Regions from separate parts of the Streptomyces sp. NBC_00285 genome, predicted to be linked through region 1. Evidence: riboswitches for the same ligand, from Rfam matches in the RefSeq annotation. Region 1 holds a riboswitch; the other holds the start of a gene.
The links. Region 1 has a riboswitch for S-adenosylmethionine ahead of thrC (threonine synthase). Riboswitches for the same ligand answer to the same signal wherever they lie in the genome.
Positions count from the first base shown of each region.

Region 2: linked by a shared signal. The riboswitch ahead of OHT57_RS07660 (putative leader peptide) and the one ahead of thrC (threonine synthase) in region 1 are both predicted to bind S-adenosylmethionine.

Region 1 is NZ_CP108055.1:4,992,208-4,995,610, forward strand. Features, by position in the region: gene OHT57_RS22890 (MoaD/ThiS family protein) at 1-150, opposite strand, end outside; gene thrC (threonine synthase) at 210-1,493, opposite strand; SAM riboswitch class I at 1,509-1,667, opposite strand; gene OHT57_RS22900 (glucosyl-3-phosphoglycerate synthase) at 1,831-2,775, shown strand; gene OHT57_RS22905 (alpha,alpha-trehalose-phosphate synthase (UDP-forming)) at 2,859-3,403, shown strand, end outside.
Region 2 is NZ_CP108055.1:1,675,862-1,679,264, reverse strand. Features, by position in the region: gene OHT57_RS07665 (ABC transporter substrate-binding protein) at 1-1,166, opposite strand, end outside; gene OHT57_RS07660 (putative leader peptide) at 1,382-1,456, opposite strand; SAM riboswitch class IV at 1,533-1,646, opposite strand; gene OHT57_RS07655 (flavin reductase family protein) at 2,218-2,733, shown strand; gene OHT57_RS07650 (hypothetical protein) at 3,050-3,403, opposite strand, start outside.

The DNA.
Region 1 (3,403 bases):
CTGGTCGTCCAGGACGCGGGCCGCGATACCGGTGTGGTTCTTCTCCAGATCCGCGATGACCTCGGCGAGGGTCGTACCCTCGGCCTGCACCTCGGCCTGTCCGCCGGTGTAGGTACGCAGGATGGTGGGGATGCGGACGGAAACGCTCATGTTCAAGACCTCCGGTCGGGTATCGCACCTAGTGGCGCGGGGCGCGGGGAACTGCGCGACTACGCGAGACCAGCCTCGCGGAACGAGTCCAGGTTGGGACGGATCGTGGCGGTGAGACCCGTACCCGCGACCGCGTCCAGCGTCTTCAGACCGTCACCGGTGTTCAGCACGACGGTCGTCAGCGAGGGATCCAGCACACCGTTCTCGATGAGCTTCTTCGCGACACCGACGGTCACCCCGCCGGCGGTCTCCGCGAAGATGCCCTCCGTGCGGGCGAGCAGCTTGATCGCGTCCACGACCTGCTCGTCATTGACGTCCTCCACCGCACCGCCGGTACGGCGCGCGATGTCCAGCACATAGGGGCCGTCCGCCGGGTTGCCGATGGCGAGGGACTTGGCGATGGTGTTCGGCTTCTGCGGCCGTACGACGTCGTGGCCCGCCTTGTACGCGACGGACACCGGCGAGCATCCCTCGGCCTGGGCGCCGAAGATCTTGTACGGCCGGTCCTCGACGAGCCCGAGCTTGATCAGCTCCTGGAGCCCCTTGTCGATCTTCGTGAGCTGCGAGCCGGAGGCGATGGGGACCACGAGCTGGTCGGGCAGCCGCCAGCCGAGCTGCTCGCAGATCTCGTACGCCAGGGTCTTGGACCCCTCCGCGTAGTACGGCCGCAGGTTGACGTTGACGAAGCCCCAGCCCTCGCCGGCCGGGTCGCCGATCAGCTCGGAGCAGAAGCGGTTCACGTCGTCGTAGTTGCCCTCGATGCCGATGAGCTCGCCGCCGTAGATCGCGGCCATGACGACCTTGCCCTGCTCCAGGTCGTGCGGGATGAACACGCAGGAGCGGAAGCCGGCCCGCGCCGCGGCGGCGCCGACCGCACCGGCGAGATTGCCGGTGGAGGAGCAGGACAGGGTGGTGAAGCCGAAGGCGCGAGCGGCCTCGATGGCCTGCGCGACGACGCGGTCCTTGAAGGAGTGCGTCGGGTTGCCGGAGTCGTCCTTGATGTACAGGCCGCCGGTGACGCCGAGCTCGCGGGCGAGGTTGTCGGCCTTGACGAGGTGGGTCCAGCCGGGGTTGATGTTGGGCTTGTCCGCGACGTCCGCGGGGACGGGCAGCAGCGGGGCGTAACGCCAGATGTTCGCCGGTCCCGCCTCGATCCGCTTGCGGAGCTCCTCGGTGTCGTAGCCGGAGAAGTCGTACGCGATCTCGAGCGGGCCGAAACACTCCTCGCAGGCGAAGACCGGGCCGAGGGGCACGCGGTGACCGCACTCGCGGCAGCTCAGAGCCGCGGCGGGACCGAGGTCTACGGTGGGATTCGTGGTGCTTGCAACAGTCTGCGCAGCCATGGAGGCGAGGCCCTTTCCTCATCTTCCTCACGACGCACTTCGCCGTGAGACGGATTTGGCACCTTCCCTAATCGGGAGCCTCGCTGCGACGATCATGAGCGATCGCTACGAGAACCGACTGGAGGGTTGCCGGGGCTTCATCGGGCCGTATCCCTCTGCCCCTCTGGATGAGCGGTATGAAGTTGTGAACGGCGGGCCATCCCGGACATGCGATGGTCATCCGCGTTGTTCAAGACTGTAACCGACGACCTGGACAGTTGAGTGGGTCGTCCGAACCGCGAGATGACTACCATCCATCAGCCGCTACCGCGGCAGGCACGCAGAGGAGCCGCGCACTGTGCTGAACGAAGTCGAGCGCTGGCTGGCCACCCGTTCCTGGTCCGTGACCGATCGCCCGCTCCACAGGATCATGGCGGCGAAACGGGGCACGGGCCGCACTGTCAGCGTCGTCCTGCCCGCGCTCAACGAGGAGGAGACGGTCGGTGACATCGTCTCCGTGATCCGTCACGACCTCATGCAGCAGGTTCCGCTGGTCGACGAGATCGTCGTCGTCGACTCGGGATCGACCGACCGTACGTCCGAGGTGGCCGCCGCGGCCGGCGCGCGGGTCGTCCACCGTGACGACATCCTCCCGCGCATCCCGGCCGTGCCCGGCAAGGGCGAGGTCCTGTGGCGCTCCCTCCTCGCCACCAGCGGGGACATCGTCTGCTTCATCGACGCCGACCTGAAGGAGTTCTCCTCGGACTTCGTCTCCGGCATCGTCGGCCCGCTGCTCACCGACCCCGAGGTCGACCTGGTCAAGGGCATGTACGACCGCCCCCTGGGTGGCGCCGCCGGACAGGGCGGCCGGGTCACCGAGCTCATGGCGCGCCCGCTGCTGAACATGCACTGGCCGCAGCTGGCCGGTTTCGTACAGCCGCTGGGCGGCGAGTACGCGGCCCGCCGAAGCCTGCTGGAACAGCTCCCGTTCCCCGTCGGCTACGGCGTCGAGCTCGGCATGCTGGTGGACTCCCTGCACCTGGTGGGCCTGGACGCCCTCGCCCAGGTCGACGTGGGCGTCCGCAAGCACCGCCACCAGGACGGCCAGGCCCTGGGCCGGATGTCCGCCGCGATCTACCGCACCGCCCAGCTCCGGCTGGCCCGCGGCCATATGATCCGGCCCTCCCTCACCCAGTTCGAGCGGGGCCGGGACGGCTTCGAACCGCGCACGTACTCCGTGGACACGGAGGAACGGCCGCCGATGGTGGAGATCGCGGAGTACGCGAAGCGGAAGGTCGCGTGACCCGAGGACGCGTTCCGTATACGGCTCCCCACTGAGCGCAACCGTACGTTTGAGCGGTTCCGGACCAGGCTAGGTTGAGGCGTATGGCTTCCACGCACGGCGCTGCTCACCAGGTGCTGGTCGCGTCCAATCGCGGCCCGGTCTCATACGAAGTGGGCGAGGACGGCTCGCTGAACGCCAAGCGGGGCGGCGGCGGACTCGTCTCCGGTCTGTCGGCGATCGGGCCGGACGCGGGCGCCCTGTGGGTGTGCTCGGCACTGTCCGACGGCGACCGCGAGGCGGTACGGCAGGGGGTCGGCGAGGACGGTGTCCGGATGCTCGCGATCCCGGCCGACGTGCACGCCGACGCGTACAACGGCATCGCGAACTCGGTGCTGTGGTTCGTCCACCACCTCCTCTACCAGACCCCGCTGGAGCCGGTCTTCGACGCGGAGTTCCGGCGGCAGTGGGCGTCGTACGAGACGTACAACCGCGCCTTCGCCGAGGCGCTCGCCGAGGAGGCGGCGCAGGGCGCGGCGGTCCTGGTGCAGGACTACCACCTGTGCCTGGTGCCGGGGATGCTGCGGGAGCTGCGCCCCGACCTGCGCATCGCCCACTTCTCGCACACGCCGTGGGCGCCGGTGGACTA
Region 2 (3,403 bases), 3.3 Mb from region 1:
AGGCTCAGCTTCTTGCCGCCCTTGGTGCGGACGCCGTCACTGCTCGCCTTCCAACCGGCCGCGTCCAGCAGGGACTTCGCCTTCGCAGCGTTGAAGGCGAGGTCCGAGGAGAGGTCGGTGTAGTCGGGCGTGGTGTGCGCCAGGACGCTGGTCGCGGGCCGCGTGCCGGTCGGGAACACGGTGTCCGCGATCTGCTTGCGGTCGACGGCGGCCAGGATCGCCCGGCGCACCTTGACGTCCTTCAGCAGGGGCCGCGAGTTGTTCACCCCCAGGCCGAACACCACCCCGGGGTTGGCCCGCCGCAGAAGGGTGACCTGGCCGCCCTGCAGCGCCGCCTCGTTGGCCCTGCCGACGCTGCTGATCGCGTCCACCTGCCCGGATTGGAGGCTGCCGGCCCGCACCCCCGCCTCGGGCACGACCTTGAACACCAGCTTGTCCAGGTAGGCCTCGCCCTTCTTCGACCACCGCGAGGAGCCCCAGTCGTAGCCGGTTCGCCTGGCCAGGGTGATCGACTGGTTCTGCACGTACTGCTTCAGGACGAACGGCCCGGAACCGACCACTCCGTCACTGCACTTCTGCTGCGGGGACCTCTGCACGCTCGCCGCCGACTCGATACCCAGCGAGTGGGTCGAAGTCGCCTGGAGGAACTGCGCGTTGGGTTGCTTGAAAGTCACCTTGACGGTGAGCGGATCCACCACGGTGGTGCTCTCGACGCCGCTCAGGTACCCCTGGGCGAGGGTCCCGAGGGCCCCGAGCCTCGGCACCGCGTCGAAGTTGTCCTTGACCACCTGCGCGGTCAGCTCGGAGCCGTCGCTGAAGGTGACACCCGACCGCAGATGGAACGTGAACGTCGTCGCCCTGGAGTCGATGTCCCAGCTCTTGGCCAGCCACGGCACGATCTTGCCGGTCCCGGGATCCTGGTCCGTCAGGGAATCCACGATCTGGCGTACCGAGTAGATGCTTTCGTTGCTGCCGACCTGCTGCGGATCCACGCAGCCGGCGTCGGATCCCACCGCGAACGTCAGGGTGCCGCCGGACTTCGCGGGGCCGCTTGTGCCACCGGAGTCCTCGCCGCCCGACCCGCAGGCGGTCAGGAGAACACTGGTGGTCAGCAGGGCGGCCAGGGGGGCCCATCGGGAGAGTCTGGAATCCGGGAGTGCTGTCACGGAGGGGTTTCTCCTACTCGTGTCACCCCGCACGGAGTGGTCGTGTGAGACACGGTCGTGCAGGGGCGTGCGGCCCCGGCCGGTTCGACGCCGGCAGCGGGGGAGCGCTGTGCAGACAAGGGGGGTCAGGGAGACGACACCGGGAGCGGTGGCAGAGAAGGGGGCGCGAAGGACCGTGGCCGGTGACGGACGTCAGCCGGCGAGATCCGAGCTCGTCAGGCCTGACAGAGGCAGCTGGTCGAGCGCTTCAGATCGATGTGGCGTCGGCGCGAGAGCCGGGAGAACGCCATGGCGTCAGCGAGGGAGAAGGACGGGACATCACACTGCCTCATGCCGGTCCTCCCCGTCTCCGGCCCCGGTCAAGGGGCCACGCGCTTGCGGGAATCGTCGGTGATCCCGCCGGGCTTTCACCTGGAGCACCCCACCGCGCGGGAGGGTTGCCGGTCAGCGAGCCAGGGCTTGACGCTGACACTCAATGCCGGTCGTGATGCTACGGAGCGGTCTTGTCGTACGTCAATGCCGGATTCGCAGGCCCTGTCGGAAACAGACCCATGGCCGTCGACAGCAGCGCCCCCGGCAGCGTTGTTCGCCGCGCTGAGCGTCTGTGACCACCGGACCCCATGGCTGACGGCCACACCGGGCAGCCCGGTCCACGCCTCGCCCTCGATGCCGACGGGTTCGATCCGGCGGCACGATTCGGTGTCCCGACTTAATTCAGAAAGTTGCTTTGTTGACCAGCTCCCGACCGGCACTGATGATGGATTCATGACCGGTCGACAGCGGATTCCCCAGCGCCTGCCCTCAGCGGCATGCCGTTGCCGGGCGACTGCGCCGGTCCGCGTCCTTGCCCGGCGCTTGTGTTGTTGCCCCTGTCCGGGTCCCCGATAAACCAGAGGCTGTTGTACCGGAGCGCGCCCCACCTGGGTGAACACCTCTTTATGCATGCTCGACTTGTCTCTTCGGACCGCCGTTGTGCGTATCTCGTTCGTGTGCCGACTCCACCTCGTGGTGTGCCGATCGCACTCCTTCGCCATTCCATCCGGGAGCGACGTTGACTGTCACCGCGTCTTCGTATTCCGCGGCATCCTCCACCGAGGGCATCGCGCCGCAGCATTTCAAACAGGCGTTTCGCAGGTATCCCGCGGGCGTCGTCGTGGTCACCGCCGACGCCGGCCTGGGGCCGGTGGGATTCACCGCCACCTCGCTCGCCTCCCTGTCACTCGATCCGCCGCTGGTCTCCTTCGCCATCGGGACCACGACCTCCTCCTGGCCCCATGTCGAGCGGGCCGCCACCGCCGTGGTCAACTTCCTCGGTGCCGACCAGCAGGAACTGGCCACGACGTTCGCCACCAGCGGCATCGACCGGTTCGCAGCGCCGACCAGGTGGCGGCGACTCCCGGAGGGCGAGCCGGTCCTGGACGACGTGGCCGGATGGCTGCGCCTGGACATCGAGCAGCTGGTTCCCGCGGGCGATCACAGGATCGTCATCGCCCGCGTGGTGGACTCCTGGCTCGACGAGAGGCGCAGCCCGCTCGTCTTCCTGGACGGCGCCTATCACTCCCTCTGACCGCCGGTCCGGATCGGCGCTCCGAACAGCGTGGCCGAAGTCGACCCGGCGAGCCGCGATTCCCTTTGACTCCGCGGCACCAACCTCTCGGCGCGCGAGGCGGGTTGCACGCCGCCCTCGCTCACCGACCCCACCCTGCACCGACGTCCGTCGAACTGACGGCCAAGGCCACCATGCTTCTGGGTCGTCCGCTCCACCGAGGCGAAGAACTCCGGCGGTCCGTTCATCCGCCAAACTCCTGCGCCGGCGGCCCCCGGCCCCGCAGTGTCGCGACCGACCGTGCCGGATCCTGCGCCGGGCGCTCCGGGCGAGAGCGTCAGGTTCTCGGGTCGCCTTGTGCGAGGGCGGAGCCGTGGTGGACGCGGATGACCGCGATCACCGTGTCGGCGGTGCGGGCCAGGTGGCTGCGGCCGTCGGGCAGTTGAGCCGTGGGACTGATGTAGCTCTGCGGGCCGAAGTGGGTGGCCGGTTCGAGCCGATGCACGGTGATCTTCCCCGCGCGAACGGCCTGGTTCCATTTGCTACCACGCAGGAGCCGCCAGCGCTGCGGGAAGATCCAGGCGCCGATCTGCTCGATCCGGTCGTTCGCGCTGGTGAGTTGATGCAGATGTTCGGCATGGGTGAGGTCATTGGCTCCGTTGTGGAACCCACCGAGTGTGATCAGCAGGAG